DNA from 2 places in the Sphingomonas sp. LR59 genome. Region 1 is predicted to be linked to the other one. Evidence: riboswitches for the same ligand, from Rfam matches in the RefSeq annotation. Region 1 holds a riboswitch; the other holds the start of a gene.
What was found. A riboswitch is a leader RNA that binds a small molecule or an ion and turns the genes downstream of it on or off. The one in region 1 is predicted to bind fluoride.

Region 1 (9,481 bases):
GTCAGCGGGATGAGCATGGAAAGACGCTCCTTCTCGGTGGAGGAATTGAAGAGCGCGTTGGCCACGCGGACGGTGACGGCAGTTCTCCAGTGCGCCGGCAACCGGCGCACGGATCTCCAGCCGGTCGCAAAAACGTCCGGCGACCCCTGGGACGTGGGAGCGATCGGCAATGCGGAATGGACCGGCGTACGACTGTCCGACCTACTGGATGCCGTCGGTGCGCCGGATGCGTCCGACCTGTTTGTGGCGTTCACCGGCGCGGACGAGGTGGACGTCGAAGGCGAGGAAGCATTGTTCGGGGTCTCGATCGCCATGGACAAGGCGCGGCAACCCGACGTCCTCATTGCCTGGGCGATGAACGGCGAGCCGCTGACGCCCGAACACGGCGCACCGCTCCGCATGGTGGTGCCGGGCTATGCCGGGGTGCGGAGCGCCAAATGGCTGACACGGATCGAGGTGCGCGACACGCCATCCGACGCACCGATCCAGGCGCACGACTACAAGCTCTTTCCTGCCGATGTGACGAGCGACACCGTCGACTGGAGCCAGGGTCTGACCATCAATGCCATGCCGCTCAACGCCGCGATCTGCGTGCCCGGCTCTGGCGAAAGCCTGCCGGCCGGGGAGGTGCGGATCGAGGGCTATGCCATCGCCTATGATCGCCGCGTCTCTCGGGTCGAAGTGTCGATAAACGGTGGTCGCGACTGGCAACAGGCGACGTTCACCGATGATCCGGAGGCGCACTGGGGTTGGCGGCGCTGGACCCTCGACGCCACGCTCGTCAAGGGGCGCCAGCACCTTGTCGTGCGCGCCTTCGACGAGACTGGACAGGGTCAGCCCGAGCGGCCGGATACGATGTGGAACTTCGCCGGCTATCTGTGCACCGCCTGGCATCATGTGCACGTGCTGGTCGAATGATCGAAGCATCAGCGGCATCGGACCTCGGCTTTTGGATCGACGCGATCGGGCGGCTGGTGGTGGCGACCGCGGCTGGGATGGTGCTCGGCTGGGAACGCTCGCGCGAGAACCGGCAGATCATGGGCTTGCGGACGCTGGGCCTCGTCGGTCTGGCGAGCTGCATCGCCGTGCAGGCGATCGTGCACAGTGGCTTGCCGAATGTGAACGCCGATGCCGCAGGGCGGGCGATGCAGGGCATTTTGTCTGGCGTCGGTTTCATCGGTGCCGGTGCGGTGCTGCGGGTCGGCCAAGGTCAGGAAGTGCTTGGACTGGCGACCGCCGCGTGCATCTGGGTGACAGCCACGATCGGCGCGGCAGCAGGGTTGGCGGTGTGGCCGCTCATCATCGGCGGGTTGAGCCTTGCGATGCTCGTACTGTTCGTCGGCGCTCCGCTCGAACGTCGCATTCGCGAGCGGGCCAGGCTGACTCCGGCAGAGGCCGACCGGAAGGATGCCGAGCGCAAGCCGTGATCCCGCTGGTCCGCCCAGTGCCTGTCGCGCTGAGAACCGGCCACGCGCTATCAGGACACAAGCGCCGCATCGGCCTGGCGCCGGACCTCGTTGGCGATCGGATGCAGCTCGGCAGCGGGGCGCTCCCCCACCACACTATAGCCGATCCCGTCGACCGCCCATGTGACCCGGCCCATGGTCCCGCTGGACGTGCTGGTCATGCTTGCGCTCTTGTCGATTTGCATGGGCCTCGTCAGCACCGCGAGCTTCGACGCTTGCGGTCCATCATAGAGGAGCAGCGCCGCAGGGCCGTGGGGCGTCGCGACCAATCGCCCCCGCCATAGCGGTAACCCGCTGTGCTAAGGTCCGGGATGGTCACGCGCTCACCCAATCGGCTGGAGGTCCACCGGATCAGCATGGCGCGCTGGTCGGGGCCGATTTCCGCCGGTCGGATCCGGTCGGCGGCATAGACACGGAAATTGTCGCTCGCCTCATTGGCCAGCGCCGCGATGCCCGCGTGGGGTTCGCCGCTCCACCGCGCGCTCGACCAACCACCGCCAAATCCGACCGCCAGCAGAAGCGACGCGGCGATGGCGAGTTGCCAAGGCGGTTGGCGTTGCCGTCCCCTGATGGCTGCGACGCGCATCGTCGCCGGGATCGGTTCCTCCGCGATGGGAGCGAACAGGGACGCAAGGGCTCGCGCCTGCTCCGCCTGCTCCCGCAAACGGGCATGCACGTCCGGCTGGCCTTCAAGGTAAGCGTCGACCAGACGCTGCCGCTCGGGCGACAGCCTGCCATCGATCCACGCGGCCAGATCGTCTTCTCCGATCGGGCTGGTCATCGAATACTCCTTAATCGTGGCCGTTCATCCTCCTGGAGGAGCGTCGCCAGACGGTCGCGCCCCCGCGATATGCGCGACATCACCGTTCCCAGCGGCACGCCGACGACGGCAGCGACTTCCCCATATGACAGACCTTCGACGGAAATGAGGAGCAGCACCGTCCGCTGCTCCTCGGGCAACGCATCAAGTGCGCGCAACAGGTCTCGGTGGTGCAGGCCTGCGTCCTGATCGGCCGGGTGGCCGAGCGCAGCGTCGTCCACGAGGTGGAGCGGAACCGCCGTACCTCGCCGGCTATGCTGCCGCTGATGGTCGACCAACAGATTGTGCAGGATCGCATAGATCCAGGGGCGAACCTCCGTCCCGCGTCGTTGCCGCCAGCGCCCGACCGCGCGCTCAAGGCAATCCTGCACCACGTCATCCGCCATCGCCCGATCGCGCAACCACGACCGGGCATAACGGCGCAGACCGGGGACCAGGGGCTCGATCGCGGCGGCAAGCGGGTCCATCTCAGTCGCGCTGCACCTGCACGATGCGGCCCGGTGCGCCATTCACTACCTCGGCGACCGCCAGAAAGCGCCGGGGGCCGCTGCACTGCCCTGAACGATCTGCCGGATCGGACCCGATGCGTTGACGATCGCCGCACCTGCCGGATTGCTCATGAAGTTCGCAAGCGGCTCTACCGCACCGCTGCCGTCCGCGTTGGCGGTGAGCACGAGCATATAAGGCTTCTTGGGCTGCAAACCGGTAACGGCACTCTGCACGACCTGAATGATGCCCTGGTCGAAGAGGGTAATGCTGCTTGCCGCACCATTGCCTCCAACTGGCCCCATGTTCAGATGCACCGCCTTGCCTGCCGTACCGAGCGGTTGGAGATTGTCGGTGCCGGGGCCTGTCGGAATAGCGTTCGGCACATAGGCGATCGCCTGCGGTGCCTGTCCGACCGGCACGGTGGCAACGACCTTGTTGCCGGCGGTGTCGATCGCGGCAAGTTCATCGGCATTCTCCAGCCCGACATAGATGCGCCGGCCGTCGCCCGATGGCCAGACGCCGTGCGGCATCTTGCCGACCGGGATGGTAGCGACAAGCGCGAAGTCGGACGTGCGGAACACCTTCACCGCGTTTTCCCCGCCCACCGTGACATAGGCGAACTGTCCCCTGACCGTGCGGGCGAAGTTGACGTGATTGGTGATCGGTCCGGTATCCAGCACCTTGAGGATCGCGAAAGGCGGCCTGGCATCGAATGCGACCGTCTTGCCGATGTCCTTCAGCGTGAACCACACCTGCTTGCCGTCCGGCGTCGCGGCGATGTTGGGACAGAACGGACTCGGCTGCGCCACCTGTCCGACCTGCGCGTGGGTCGAGACATCGAACACGGCCAGCACCGGATTGAACGAGGAACAGACATAGCCGTATCGGCCATCGGGAGAGAAGATCGTCATGCCCGGACCACCGGGCGTCTTGATGCGACCGGTCTCCTTGTACGTCGTGGGGTCGAGCACGGCGATGTAATCCTCGCCGCGTACCGTAACCCACACCTCCTTGCCGTCCGGCGTGAAGAACGCCTCATGCGGGCTGCGCCCGACATAGGTCGTGTGCTTGACGGTGTTGGTGGCGGTGTCGATCCACGACACGGCGTTGGATCCGATCGACACGACCGCCAGTGTTTTCCCGTCCGGCGAGAAGCCGAGGCCGTGAACCAGCACCTGCCCCTTGTAGAGCGGGGAAAAATTCATCGGCTGCGGATCGCCGAGCTTGATGACGCCGAGCAACCTGTTGTCGGCCGGGTCCGTCACCGACACCGTGTTGGAGAATTGTTCGGATGCATAGACGCGGTCGCGGTGGCTGACAGGCACGTCCTTGGCGTTCCACGGCGCCTGCTGGGCCATGGCAATGCCCGGTGCGGCGCTCATCAGCAAGGCGGCCGAGCGCAGGAAGGTCGGGATCATGTCAGTGCTCCATATGGCTGTGGTGGTCGCCGCCCTGCGTCGGGGCTGGCGTCGAAGGGGTAGCGGCTGACCGATCGCCAACTTCATGGCGGCGATCTCCTGCTGCTGATCGATGATGATCTCCTGCGCAATGCGCTTGAGCTGCTCGTTATGGCCGTAGCGCAGCTCTGCCACCGCCATATCAATGGCGCCCTGGTGATGCGGAAGCATCATTGCGACGAAGTCGCGGTCGACGTCGCCGGACGGCTTGACCATCATGCCCGCCATCATCCGGTCCATCGCGGCAGATACCATGCTGGCGTAGCCATCGGCGGGGGCGGCCGCGACTGCGCCGGTGAGCATGGCCGAAGCAGTCAGACCCAGCATCCAATTTCGTCTACGCATAAGCCTCCGGCGCATCAGTCTCGAAAGCGTAGACGACGCCCGTCGGGGTTTATTCCATGGGTGCAGTCATTTTATCGATCTTCACCAAGACATATGGTCCCTTCGCAACCCTGCGGTTGGTTGACCAGGTCGCCGTCGGACATCATATGCTCGGGCACGGCGATGGATTTCCGCCGGGCCATTCGGCCGAACCGCCCTCGCAAGGGCCGATGATTCCTACCAAGCGCCGCAAGGCAGCAAGGAGGAATCGTGCGCGCGACATTTCGCAATCTCTACGACCAGTTCAACATGGCAGCGTTCATTCGCGATCGCCGCACCCATGCCATGTCGGTGCTGCGGTGGGCTTTGATCCTGGTCCCGATGGCCGCAACGGTGGGAACGCTCTGCGCGGCCTTCTTGTGGAGCCTCGATGCCGTGACCCGGCTTCGCTTTGCCTTTCCCTGGCTGCTCTACCTGCTGCCGATCGGCGGGTTCATGGTCGGACTGCTCTACCACCTGACAGGGCGCTCGGTCGAAGGCGGTAACAACCTCATCGTCGAGCAAATCCATGAACCGGGGGGCGGTGTGCCGCTGCGCATGGCCCCGCTCATCTTCTTCGGCACGGTCGTGACGCACCTGTTCGGGGGATCGGCGGGGCGTGAAGGCACCGCCGTGCAATTGGGCGGCAGCCTTTCCAGCGGCTTCGGCCGCGCACTCAAGCTGGATGCGGAAGCGACACGCATCCTGCTGATGACCGGAATCGCGGCGGGCTTTGGCGCGGTCTTCGGGACGCCGATCGCGGGCGCGGTCTTCGCGCTGGAGGTCCTGGCGATCGGCCGGGTCGAGTATCGTGCGCTAGTACCATGCTTGGTCGCGGCACTGGTGGGTGACTGGACCTGTCTTTCCTGGGGCATTCATCACGGCGCCTACCATGTCGATGCGATGGTGCCGGTCGACGCGTCGCTCGTCTCAAAAGCCAGCCTCGCGGGCGTCGTATTCGGATTGGTCGGGCTGGCCTTTGCAGAGGCCAACCATGCGCTCGGCGGATGGCTGAAGCGCGTGATACCCTATGGCCCACTACGACCCGTTATCGGTGGTTTGGCCGTGATCGCGCTGGTCTGGCTATTTGGCACGCAAGATTATCTCGGCCTAGGCACGCTGGCGGCAACGCCGGGTGGCCTGACCATTGCCAGCTTCTTCGGCTCCAATACGTACCCGTGGAGCTGGGCGCTGAAGCTGCTTTTCACCGTCGTCACCCTAAGTGCCGGCTTCAAAGGCGGGGAGGTGACCCCGCTGTTCTTCATCGGCGCGGCGCTCGGCAATGCGCTCGCGCCCGTATTTGGAGTGCCGACGGGGGTGTTCGCGGCGATCGGCTTCGTCGCGCTGTTCGCGGGTGCAGCCAACACGCCGCTTGCCTGCACCTTCATGGGGATCGAATTGTTTGGCGCGACCTATGCCGTGCCGATCGCAGTCGCGTGCTTCGTCGCCTACCTCTGCTCAGGCCACAACGGCATCTACCTGTCGCAGCGCGTCGCTGTACCAAAGGTACCTGCCGCACACCTCACACCCGACGCGACCCTGCGCGATGCCCGCACGCACCGCGCTTCTCGCCGGCGCACGCGCGCCTGATCCTGTTTCCTGTCGAAAGCCCGTCATGCCCAACCGTTTCACTGTCCATCACCGCGAAGTCGGGATGCTGCGCATCTATCTAAAACCGTCCGACAAGATCGGCCCGCGTCGCTTCTGGGGGCAAAGCCGCTCTATCGTGAGCTGATTCGCACCGCGAAGGCGGACTGCATCATCAACGCCGTCGCGCAAAATACCCATTACGGCTTCAGCAATCACGAATCGATCCGGGAGAACGGCTCGGAAATTGCCGATCCGCATCTGACGATCTGTGTCGAACTGGTCGGCGATCACGATCAGCTCGACCTTTTCTGTCGCCGGCATGGAGATCTGCTCGGCGACAAGGTGATCGTCTACAAACGACTGGAGCATTGGACTATCACGCGCAAAACTGAGCTAACCAGAGCCTGATTGGCGTTCCCGTAAAGGAACGGCCAGTGAGACGACCATGTCGACGGCTCAGTCGATCCGCTCCCATTAGGCCCGTTTTCCCAAAACCCGTTCCCGAAACCGTTTTCCCAAAATGGCTTGGTCGACATGGAGTTAAGGGAATGGGGGAATGTCCGATCGAAGTCGGGCGCCCACCAAGACCTGGCGGGCAGTTACCGGAAGTCACGGGCAGGGAGCGGTCCTGCGAGTCACTCGTGCGTGGAACGGCGAGTCATATCGACTGGAGCCAACAGTTCAACGCGCAAAGGCGATCGTCGCCTGACGAGCGATAAGCTGCCAGCCCCCGTACGCTTCGCCCAGATGTCCGTGAATGGCCGCGTGACCTGCTTGCCTGCACCTGGTCCATTGATCGGGATCATCGTGTCGTATCCCATGACGATCGTCACCTCGGGTTTCTCGCCGACGAAGGTGATGTGCTTTCGAAAGTCCCGGTAGTCGAGGAAATCACGCTCCATCACCGCGATGACCTCCTCACGTTGTAGGACCGTGTTGTTTGGCGAGTTCACCACGAAGTCATCAGCCCAGACCGTCCTGACGCCATTTGCATCGTGCGCCATCATCGCTTTGCCCAGCCGCCCGTAGGCTTGGCCGATCTCTGGCGGCATTTGAACGCCAGGAGCAAGCTGTGCGTACACAGGTGTTGCGGCAACAAGAGCCAAAAGCGGTGCGGCGATCCTGTACATCATGTCTTCTCCGATGCGCTTTTCCCATATTGGCTCTGCTAGGGGGCATCGCAACAGAACTGAACACGCTGGCGGGCGGTTAGTCGATCCAGATGGCCCCACCCATGCTACGCTCTGCGTTGTGGGCGGCGATCGCGGCGCGGATGACGGCGGCGGCGTCCGCCTTCGATAGCGGCCGGTCCTTGCGCGAGCGCAGCAGGCGTTCGGGGCCCCTCTCCGCACCGGCCTTGTAGATGGGCTGCACCTTGCCGATGCGGTTGCCCAGGACGCGCGAGAGCCGGCGTCGGATCGTCGACGCAGGGGACGTTTGCCCGATCGCCCCCGCAGCGCCCGGATCGGAACCGATCATGCGCTCGTCGATCTCAAGGGTCTTCAGATCTGATCGACCGCGCGCGAGCGCGATCAGTGCGGCGTCAGTGGCGGCATCGGAACGCATCGAGGCCCCGACTATCGCGGCGTCGTAGGCGCGAACGACGAGCGCGACCGAGGGCGTGACGAGGTCGTCGCCGTCGAGCACGGGGAGCCGGATCCAGCAACGGCCGACGACGACCACGCCGCATCCGGCGGGATCGACCTGCATCTGCCGCGCCGCGATCATCATCTTCCAGACCGTCGTCGCCTTGGGCGCGGCCAGACCCCGCGCCTCACAGGCGGCTGCGACCGCCGCGGTCGCCTGGGCGATGGTCGCGGTCGGGCTCAGCCCTGCGATGGCGGCCTCGGCGGTCGCCTTCACCTCCGCGTCGAGCTGCCGCGGGCCGACCGGACGCGGCTTGCCCTTCGACCGTCCCGATTGGGCCACGCTGTCGGCGGACGGCTGGGACCGCCATGCGCGTACCAGCGCCTTGAATTGGTTGATGCTGAGGTCGAGCATCGCGGCGTGACGTCGCACATCGTTGTCGTCGGGTGCGGCGAGCGCGACGAACGACCTCACTACGGCGATCCGCCGACGGACCTCGACACGACGCATGGGGTCGACACCGGAGAGATCGATGTCGCCGTCGTCCGACGCGGGGGCGGTGCGGCCGAATGGTCATCCGTTGCAGACACGGCGATGCCGCCCGCGATCTCGGGTTCTACCATCTTTTCCACTCCAATCGTGATGTCGGATGCGTCGTCGCATCGGCGCGGTAGGCCGCGGCCGCAGGTCCGGCCTGATGGCTCTCGGTCTCTCCGTCGGCTTGGCGGACTAGGCGGCGCCTATGCGGATGCCGGCATCCGCCGCATTCCGGCGTCGTGGACGCTCAGATTGCGGATCGATCGCCCGCCGGTTGGCGGCCGTCGTGACGCCAAGCCGGGCACAGGCCCTAGACGGAGCCTGCCGGTAGCCGTTCGGGACGCTCAGCCAAGCGTGGTTCTTAAATCATGTGCCCATTCAACGAAGCATGGCCCGGCGGGTGGGAGACCGCGTCAGTCGTCCCGGTTACAGGCCGGGCACGATCAATGGATGTGGTCTGCACGGTCGAGATTCTGGTCGCACGTCGGGATCGCCCGATCAGCGAATGGTAGTGACCACAGGTCGGAGGCGCTCGGCAACGGATCGTCAACGGATGCGCTTTACGCCCGTCTCGATTCCACCACCGGGGACCAGCCCTTGAAGACCGATATCCACACCGCGCATGAGTTTCGCGGCGACCTCTATCGCGAAGGTGAAGAGAGGGCCGACCTGCTGAAGCGCATCAAGGCGCATCTGGCGGAGACGTTCCCGGGCATGAAGGCGACGATGCGCTTTGGCGGTGATTGGTATCACTCCAGCCTGACCGTCTCAATCTTGGGCTACTCCACAGCCGACCTGTCGGTTCGGGAGGAAGGCTCCGCCGCGCGGCGCCTCATCGATGCCGAACTCAAACGGTTCACGCGCCACGACTGGGAGCCGCATTACGGACTTCGCAACGTGTCGCTCTACACCAGCACCCAGATCGATCCGTCACTGCACGCGGCGGCGTTGCAGGATGCACCATCGCTGCAACCGCGGCTTAGTTTCGCAGAATTCACGCGGCAGGCTCGTCCAGGCGACGTGTTGGAACACATCGCCGGCGTTCTGCCCCATCAGGGCGCCCGTGTGGAGATCGTGGCGATCTCGTCGCGACGCCTGACCACACGCGCAGCTGACGGCGCCGAGAATGGTGATGCCCGGCGAACGCCGATCCAGGGCGGGGCATGCTTCCA
Region 2 (9,481 bases), 1.6 Mb from region 1:
AGGAGAGCGGTGCCGGCGAGCGCGATCATCATCGCAGTGCCTAGATCGGGTTGCAGCAGGACCAGCACGACCGGCAGACCGATCATCACCACAGGTGGCAGCAGCGTCATGGGGCGGCGGATGAACCCGGGGGGCACGCGGTCGAAATAGCTCGCCAGTGAAAGCACGATAGCGATCTTCATGAACTCGGAGGGTTGCAGGCGGATGATCCCGAGATCGATCCAGCGCTGCGCACCCATCCCGATCTTGCCGAACAGCTCGACGATCAGCAGCAGCCCGAGTGTGACGCCATAGAAGGGCAGCGAATAATCGCGCCAGAACGACACCGGGACGAACGACACCAGCAGCATGACCACGAACAGAAAGCCGAACCTGAGACCCTGATTGAACGCCCACGGTGTCATGCTTCCGTTCGCCGCAGAGTAGAGCGTGAGCAGACTTGCAGACATGACGATGCAGACGGCGAGAAGCATCGACCATGGCAGCGATTTGATCGCTAGGGGAACATGTTCGCGGGAGATGGCAGGCGTCCTTGTTGTCCGCGGCAGCGGACAGGATGATGAAGGGCGGTGCGAGCGGTTAGTCGGACGCCGGCGATAGGGTGGTCGACGCCGGGTAAGTTCCGGATCTGGCGAACCGGAGGACGGCATATCCGGCGAGCGCGGACATCATCGATCCCAGCAGGATGCCGATCTTCGCCTCTTCCGCGAGGTGCGGAGACGTTGGGAATGCAAGCGCGCCGATGAACAAGCTCATCGTGAAGCCAATGCCGCACAGCAGAACGACGCCGTACGTCTGCATGACGCTCGCGCCCGGCAGAGTGCCGAATAGCCCCAGCCGCCTGCCGATCTGCAATGCGCCAAATATGCCGAACTGCTTGCCGAGGAACAGACCGGCAGCAACGCCCAGCGGCAACGGTGCGACGATCGCCTGCAACCCGATACCGCCCAACGATACGCCGGCATTGGCGAACCCGAACAGCGGTACGATCAGCAGCCCGACTAACGGCGTCAGCGCGTGTTCGAGACGGTGCAGCGGTGCGCCCGCGTCCCTGTCGCCGTTCGCGCGAAGCGGGATGGCGGTTGCGGCGAGGACGCCCGCGATAGTCGCATGGACGCCGGAGAGTAGCACCGCGTACCAGAGCAGTGCGGCCAAGATGAGATAGGGCGTCAGCGCGTTCACACCCCGCCAGCGGAGCAGGTGCATGACCCCGAAGATCGCCGCGGCAGCGGTGATCGCCAGCGCGTCGATCGACGCCGTATAGAACAGCGCGATGATAGCGACTGCGCCAAGATCATCGACGATCGCGACCGACATGAGGAATAGTTTCAGCGAGGCCGGCACGCGGTTGCCGAGCAGCGCCAGCACGCCCAACGCAAAGGCGATATCAGTCGCCGCGGGGATCGCCCATCCGCCGTACAAAGACGGGTCGGACCATGACACGAGCAGATAGATCAGCGCCGGGACAGCCATGCCGGCCGCGGCAGCTATGGCAGGCATCGTTCGGTCGGACCAGCGCGACAGCCGGCCTTCCAGAAACTCGCGCTTCAGTTCGAGACCCACGAGCAGGAAGAACAGCGCCATGAGGCCGTCGTTGATCCAACGGTGCGGCGTCATCGGGCCTAACCGGTCGGACAATGTCGGCCCCACCGCCATGTGCAGTACGTCGTGGTAAGCGTGCGTTCCGGGCAGGTTGGCCGCAATCATCGCCAGCGCCGCAGCGCCCATGAGCAGCGGGCCGCCAGCAGCCTCGCTGCGAAGGAAGGCAAAGCGCGCCTCGACACCTGTCTGATGATGAGCGGCCATGCGCAGTCCTGCCCTTTGCGGTATCGGCACCGCCGATGGGACGTGCGGATCAATGATGAGAAGTTGTCCGCACGGCACGTCGGAATGCTGATCGTTGTGGACGCTCTTTCGGTAGCAGGCCCGGTCGTTGTGAGAAAATCGGAAGTTACATTGCCGCTTATAGAGGTTGCCTATAAGGTTGGTGATGCCTCGCATTCAACAGTTGCGCTACCTCGTGGCCGTCGCCGACACGCTCAGCTTCAGCCGTGCGGCCGATCAGTGTCGTGTCACCCAGCCCACGCTCAGTATGCAGTTGAAGGAACTGGAAGGTCGCCTGAACACGCAACTCGTTGAACGCACGCGCGTACGCGTCGTGCTGACGCCGGTCGGCGCCGAGATCGCTCGCCGTGCGCGCTTCGTGCTTGCCGAAATCGAGGATATTCGGGAGATCGCGCGCCGTGACGATCCCGCGGCACTACAGGGAACGCTTCAAATGGGCGTTCTGCAGACGGTTGGCGGGTACGTCCTGTCGCTGGCAATGCCGGCGCTACGCGAGACATTCCCTGATTTGCGGATCGTCGTGCGCGAGGACAGGCTGGAAAGCCTGCCGGGGAAATTGTCGGATGGTACACATGACGTGCTCCTTCTGGCGCATGGACCCAGCCAGCCCGACTTCAGTTTCGTCCGGTTGATCCGGGAACCGCTGCACCTTGTCATGCCGAGCGACCACAGGCTTGCCCGATGCGAAGTCGTGCAGCCCGAGGATCTAGCCGGCGAGACAATCCTGGTCATGGACCGCTCACCACGGCTTCACGACCAGATCGCTTCGCTATGCAACGAGGTCGGCGCGATCGAAGTCGACGACTATGCCGGGACCACGCTCGACACGCTGCGTCTCATGGTGACGACCGGCATGGGCTTGTCGCTCCTCCCCGCACTGTATGTCCGGTCGGACGTGCTGCGCGAGAAGCTGATCGTCGCGCGACCGCTGGCGAGGCGGGCGCCAGTGCGCGACCTGACGATGATATGGCGTTCCTCGTCACCACGGGAAGCGACATATCGCCGTCTCGCCGAAGTTATCCAGCGGTGCGTGATGCCGTGGGAACAGCCGGACACCGGCGAACCGGCAACGATTTTTGGCGGTTAGGACTGGACGCAGCTATGGGCATACGATGCTATCCGGGAGAATAAGGGATGCGCGCGACGGCGCGACGCGCGCTGCGTCCGGGCCTCCCGCAGGGTGGCGTCGGGGGTGAGGCCGTCTGCGGGCACCTTGGGGACGGCGACGCGCTGCGACAGGTAGATGCCGTTATGCCCGGAGCAGAGGTAGGCGACGCAGCATGCGACCGCGATCGGCACCGCATAGGTGGCCCCGAACAGTTCGATGCCCATGAAGGTGCAGGCGAGCGGCGTATTGGCCGCACTCGCGAACAACGCGACGAAGCCGATCGCGGCGAACACGCCGGTCGGCACGCCGAACATGGGTGCCAGCGCATTGCCGAGCGCCGCGCCGATAAAGAACAGCGGCGTGACCTCGCCTCCCTTGAAGCCGGCGCTCAACGTGACGACCGTGAACAGCAGCTTCAGCGCCCAGCTCCACGGGTGCGTGTCGGGGCCGAAAAAGCTGAATAGCGTCAGGCCGTCAGGTGTTGCTGCGAGCGTGCCGAGGCCGAGATAGTCGCGTGTACCGAACAGATAAACGAGCGCGATGACAGCCAGCCCGCCGATCACGGGGCGCAGCGGGCCATAGGAGACGAGCCGCTTGAGCCACCCACCAAGGGCATGATTGGCTTCTGCAAACACCAGCCCGACCAGCCCGAACCCCACGCCGGAGATCCCGGCCTTGATGACGAGCACTGCGTCAACCGGCACCACTGCATCGATCCGGTAAATACCGTGATGGATACCCCAGACAAGGCAGGTCCAGTCGCCGACCAATGCCGCGACCAGACATGGCACCAGCGCGCGATATTCGACCCGCCCGATCGCCAGTACCTCCAGCGCGAACACCGCGCCCGCGATCGGCGTGCCGAACACCGCACCGAACCCGGCCGCGATGCCGCACATCAGCAGGATACGGGTGCCGTCCGCATCGAGGTTGAGCGCGCGACCGAAGCCGCTGGCGAGACTACCACCCAACTGTACCGCAGTGCCTTCGCGACCCGCGGACCCGCCGAACAGATGCGTCACCACCGTTCCGAAGAAGATCAGCGGTGCCATGCGTAGCGGCACCCCGCCCCCGGTTCATGTATCTGTTCGACGATGAGGTTGTTGCCGCCCTCCACCGAGCGTCCGGTCAGATGATAGAGTAGCCCGACGGCGAAGCCCCCGACCGGCAGCAGGTACAGCAGCCACGGGAAGGCGAAGCGCAACCGGGTGACCGCATCGAGGCTCCACAGGAATGCCCCGCAAAGCGTGCCGACGACCGCGGCCATAGGGATCAGGATCAGCGCCCAGCGCAGCACCGACATGGTATGGTCGTGCCGGTTGCGGACGAACGTCGCCAAATTGAGTTCGTCATAGAGATTGCGAAATGTTGCGCGCACGATTCCTCCTTGCTGCCTTGCGGCGCCTGGTAGGAATCATCGGCCCTTGCGAGGGCGGTTCGGCCAAATGGCCCGGCGGAAATCCATCGCCGTTGGTAGCTATATGTCGTTGCGATGCACCAAGGTCAAATGCACGTTTGAAAGGAGGTCATGACCGGATGGTTGGGCGGCACTATGAGGCTGTTGCGATGCTCGAAAGGTCGGTCGCGGTATCGATCACCACCCCAGCCTCTTTGCGCTCAGAATAGCGGTCGACAAGCTGCCTGGTGTGCGGTCGCAGCAGGATCGTGAAGCGCACCAGTTCCTCCATAACATCCACGATCCGATCGTAATAGCTGGACGGCTTCATCCGGCCGGCGTCGTCAAACTCGTTGAACGCCTTGGCTACGCTCGACTGGTTGGGGATCGTCACCATTCGCATCCACCGGCCGAGGACGCGCAGGGTATTCACGCTGTTGAATGACTGCGACCCCGCCGACACCTGCATGACGGCAAGCGTGCGGCCCTGCGTCGGGCGCATCCCACCCATCGACAGCGGCAGGTGATCGACTTGCAGCTTCATGATGCCGGTAATCTGACCATGCCGCTCGGGGCTGCACCACACGTGCCCCTCCGACCACATCGACAGTTCGCGCAGCTCGTGAACGGCTGGGTGATCGTCCCCCGTCACCTGATCGGGTAGCGGCAGCGTCGAGGGATCGAAGATCCGCGTTTCGCAGCCGAAGAATTGCAGCAGGCGAGCGGCTTCCTCGACGCAAAGCCGCGAGAAGGACCGTTCCCGCAGGGAGCCGTAGAGCAACAGGATGCGCGGAGGTGGATCGCCAGCACCTAGCCCAAGGGCAGGACGATCGAGCGCATAGCGCCGATCGAGCGCGGGTAGATTATCAGGATCGGAGAGAATGCGGAGCGGCATCAGGCGGTCCTTGGGCCAAGCAGAATGATACAGGTGCCGATCAGGCACAGTGCGGCTCCGCCCGCGTCCCAGCGATCGGGCCTTACCCCTTCGACAGCCCACAGCCAGATCAACGATGCGCAGATGTAGACGCCGCCATAGGCAGCATAGGCCCGCCCCGCTGCATCGCTATCCACGCGTGTCAGCAGCCAGGCGAACAGCATAAGCGAGACTATGCCCGGAGCCAGCCACAGGGGCGATTTGCCCAGTCGCATCCATGCCCAAAAGGCAAAGCAGCCCGCGATTTCCGCGAGTGCCGCGGCCAGATACACGAGCGTCGTCATACCATGCTGATCCTGATCGCGAGTGCCGCGAGTGTCACCAGCAGCACCGGGATCGTTAGTGTCGCACCAACCTTGAAGTAATAGCCCCAGCCAATCCGAATGCCCTTTTGCCCGAGGACATGCAGCCAGAGCAGCGTCGCGAGCGAGCCTATCGGTGTAATCTTCGGTCCAAGGTCGCACCCGATCACGTTGGCGTAGATCATCGCTTCCTTGATCGCGCCCGTAGCGTGCGTCGCGTCGATCGACAGCGCGCCTACCAGTACGGTCGGCATGTTGTTCATCACCGAGGAGAGCAGCGCGGCAATGATCCCGGTCCCGAACGCCGCGCCCCACACGCCGCCTTGCGCAGTGCGATCGAGCAGGCTGGCAAGGTGATCGGTCAGGCCAGCATTCCGCAGGCCGTAGACGACCAGGTACATGCCGAGCGAGAAAATCACGACCTGCCACGGCGCACCTGCCAGCACCTTGCGCGTCTGGATGACATGGCCGCGCGCGGCGATGACGAGCAGGAGGACCGCGCCAGTAGCGGCAACGGCGCTGACCGGCACGCCGAGGGGTTCGAGCAGAAAGAAGCCGGCGAGTAGCAGGGCGAGAACGACCCAGCCCGCCTTGAACGTGGCATGGTCGCGGATCGCATCACCGGGCGCGCGGAGCTGCGCCACATCGTAGCTCGCTGGTATGTCACGTCGGAAGAACAGCAGCAGCGCGACCAGCGTCGCCGCGATCGACGCCAGATCGACCGGCACCATTACCGAGGCATAATCGGCAAAGCCGATCCGGAAGAAGTCGGCCGACACGATATTGACGAGGTTGGAGACGATCAGCGGCAGACTGGCGGTATCGGCGATGAACCCCGCAGCCATCACGAACGCCAGCGTCGCCTTGTCCTTGTATCCCAGCGCGCGCAGCATCGCGATGACGATCGGCGTCAGGATCAGCGCCGCGCCATCATTGGCGAACAGCGCCGATACCGCCGCGCCGAGCAGGACGATCAGCACAAACAGCCTGCGACCATGCCCCCCGCCCCAGCGGGCAACGTGAAGCGCCGCCCATTCAAAGAATCCGGCTTCGTCGAGCAAAAGGCTGACGATGATGATCGCGACGAACGTCGCGGTCGCATTCCAGACGATCCCCCACACCACAGGTACGTCGGAGAGTGAGACGACCCCAACAAGCAGCGCGACCGCCGCGCCGCCCAGCGCGCTCCACCCAATGCCGAGGCCTTTGGGTTGCCAAATGACCAGGGCGATCGTGATGACGAAGATAGTGAGCGCGAGCAGCATCAGGCGATGCGCTGACCCGAGGCATCAACAATCTGTTCGCCGTCTTCCTTGGCAAACGCTTTCTGTTGCGGTTCGGGCAGCAGATCGAGAATTGCTTCCGACGGTCGGCACAGCTTCACGCCTAGCGGCGAGACGACCAGCGGCCGGTTAATGATGACCGGATGCGCCATCATCGCGTCCACCAGCGCTTCGTCGGACAGCGACGTGTCGCCCAGGCCCAGCTCCGCATAGGGCGTGCCCTTCTCACGCAGCAGATCGCGGGGCGTGATCCCCGCGCGATCGATCATCTCGACCAGCAACGCACGCGAGGGCGGCGTCTTCAGATATTCGACCACATGCGGCTCGATGCCGGTATTGCGGATCATCGCCAGCGTGTTGCGCGACGTGCCGCATTCGGGGTTGTGGTAGATCACGATATCGACGGCCACGGGGCGTCCTTTCAGCAGCAGGGGTGAGTTCGGCTAGAAGCGGCGCACACACGTCAGGCGAACCGGCGCAGCAGTCCTTGACCAGGAACAGGGTCAGTGCGCGCAGCCGGTCCAGATCGGCGCGGTATATGATCGACCGGCTATGCCGTTCGGAGCGCACGATGCCGGCCCGCGCGAGGATGCCGAGGTGCGCTGACATGGTGTTCTGCGGTACGTCGAGCTGGCGGGCGATTTCGCCCGCTGCCATGCCGTCCGGTTCGTGCCGCACCAAGAGGCGGAACACATCGAGGCGAGTAGCCTGTGCGAGCGCACCAAGTGCAGCGATAGCCGATTCATTTTCCATATATCCAGCATAGAGGATATGTTGAGCTTGGCTAGTTCGAGATTTCCGGAGCCAGCTTTCTCAATTCAGCATCCCTCGCGAGAAAGTCGGATCAGACAAGAACGCCCAATTGCGGACGACTATCGCCCACGTCCGGACGTTCGAGCTGAACATTCGACGCCCAACACCGGCCGTTTGTTAAGGCCGACGCTCGCTTAATTTGATCGATGAACGAAATGTTCGAAAGCTGTCACCAATTTGGACGGGGTAGCGTGCGTTTAATATCGTCCACCTTGGAGAGCACACGTATGAAGCTGCGGTGGGTCGTCCTGACCATTGTCTCAATGACTTTGCCTGCGGCCGCAGAAGCGACGGGAGGAAGCTGCTTCTTAGGCGTCAATGGCCATGCCTATCTCGACGGCACCTGTGATATAGATCTAGCCAAGGATGGCAGCTTTTCCATCTTCGCTCGCGCGCCTAATCGTTCGCGCTATTTTGCCTACGTCAACATCGATCCCGCGACGAGAAAGGCCGATGCAAGCTGGAACGGCGTCGCTGGGGAAAGTCATGCCCACGATCCGCTGGGGACTGTCACGCGTAAGGGAGGCTGTTGGATCAACGCGCATACTAAAGTGTGTGCATGGAAGCCTGGCACCCGCCCGGCTACGTTCTGAGGCAGCCTTTGACAGCCTGGCTGTACAACTCACCCCGACGCTAAACGTCCGGTCTCGCCAGTCAATCCGCTAAAAGCGGCCGGTCCGCTAACCTTTCCATCTCGGACATTCCCGAAACTCGATCGAAAGGGAACCTGCTCGCTAGAGCCGCTTTTGCAGGAAGATAAGCTTTTGGCCGACAGGATGGTCGTCCAGCGTGCCGAACACCTCAAACCCCAGCTTCTCATAAAAGCCGCGGGCTTGGAACTCATGGGTGTCCAGCCAAATTCCGACACAGCCGTTGGCTCGGGCGATCCCTTCCGCCTCGCTCATCAGCGCCTTGCCATAGCTTCCGCCTCGATACTGCTCCGGGACGGCCAGAAGCTCTACAAAGAGCCAATCGTAAACGCACTTGCCCCATAAGCCGCCCACATGATCACCACGCTCATCGGTCAGCATTATCGCCACAGGGCGGATGCGCGGATCGCCCGCTTGACGGATGTTGTAGGCGCGCAGTGGCGCACTTATTGCCTCGCGGTCCGTCTCGGAGGGGCTGTCGGGGATAGTGATTCGTAGCGTCATCGAAGAAGCGTATCTGAACCCCGTTCTGCGACATAGTACCTCCTCGCACACGAACCAAAGCGGGAGACGGTCGCCAGCCGGTCGCGCTGACGGCCACCCAATGTTGCCAGCTTCCCAAATACTGTTGCCGTTGCCTGTCCGAAATTGCCGTTTGAAGATGGTAAGCTGGAAAGGAGGTGTTGAACGAATGGTCGCTTTCGAGAGATCAAACTCCCCATTTTAGCGGCTGTGTCCGGGCGTTTTGGACCGCCCTTATTTCCCGATCGGGGGCCTGCTCGGGAAAGCCACATGCGGCCCGTCAGACACCCAGATCCTCCAAGGCTGTCTCGACGGCTGCCATAACGTCCGCACTGACGCGCATGATAGGTAGCGGCGGATCGCCGACCGAAAGGGAGAGCCGGTCAGCGACAACGTACATCACCCGCAGACTGCCATGCGCTTTGAACAACGCCCATAAGGGGGCGAAAGCAGCGTCGATCGCGGCCACCTCGGCGGCATCGTCCTGCTGCGCTGCGCGGGTCATCCGCAGCGACGGTTCAGGCAAGAGGCCCGCAACGACGCTAAACCAAGCGTCGCAACCTGCGAGCAGTGACGGGGCGGCGCCCCAATCGCCGCTGTAGCCAATCGCGAATTTTGGGGTGTTGAA

Region 2: linked by a shared signal. The riboswitch ahead of QP164_RS06985 (voltage-gated chloride channel family protein) and the one ahead of QP164_RS14570 (voltage-gated chloride channel family protein) in region 1 are both predicted to bind fluoride.

The regions. Positions count from the first base shown of each region.
Region 1 covers NZ_JASPFL010000001.1:3,121,323-3,130,803, reverse strand. The annotation lists gene QP164_RS14600 (sulfite oxidase) at 1-918, shown strand, start outside; gene QP164_RS14595 (MgtC/SapB family protein) at 915-1,427, shown strand; gene QP164_RS14590 (hypothetical protein) at 1,478-1,651, opposite strand; gene QP164_RS14585 (anti-sigma factor family protein) at 1,660-2,247, opposite strand; gene QP164_RS14580 (RNA polymerase sigma factor) at 2,244-2,753, opposite strand; gene QP164_RS14575 (DUF305 domain-containing protein) at 2,799-4,559, opposite strand; fluoride riboswitch at 4,727-4,803, shown strand; gene QP164_RS14570 (voltage-gated chloride channel family protein) at 4,827-6,185, shown strand; gene QP164_RS14565 (DUF190 domain-containing protein) at 6,195-6,593, shown strand; gene QP164_RS14560 (nuclear transport factor 2 family protein) at 6,821-7,315, opposite strand; gene QP164_RS14555 (hypothetical protein) at 7,395-8,246, opposite strand; gene QP164_RS14550 (hypothetical protein) at 8,907-9,481, shown strand, end outside.
Region 2 covers NZ_JASPFL010000001.1:1,537,247-1,546,727, reverse strand. The annotation lists partial or broken gene rodA (rod shape-determining protein RodA) at 1-473, opposite strand, end outside; gene nhaA (Na+/H+ antiporter NhaA) at 580-1,806, opposite strand; gene QP164_RS06990 (hydrogen peroxide-inducible genes activator) at 1,991-2,932, shown strand; partial or broken gene QP164_RS06985 (voltage-gated chloride channel family protein) at 2,929-4,331, opposite strand; fluoride riboswitch at 4,355-4,431, opposite strand; gene arsH (arsenical resistance protein ArsH) at 4,504-5,244, opposite strand; gene QP164_RS06975 (YnfA family protein) at 5,244-5,567, opposite strand; gene QP164_RS06970 (arsenic transporter) at 5,564-6,850, opposite strand; gene arsC (arsenate reductase (glutaredoxin)) at 6,850-7,278, opposite strand; partial or broken gene QP164_RS06960 (ArsR/SmtB family transcription factor) at 7,298-7,621, opposite strand; gene QP164_RS06955 (hypothetical protein) at 7,909-8,274, shown strand; gene QP164_RS06950 (GNAT family N-acetyltransferase) at 8,416-8,835, opposite strand; gene QP164_RS06945 (hypothetical protein) at 9,134-9,358, opposite strand; gene QP164_RS06940 (dihydrodipicolinate synthase family protein) at 9,355-9,481, opposite strand, start outside.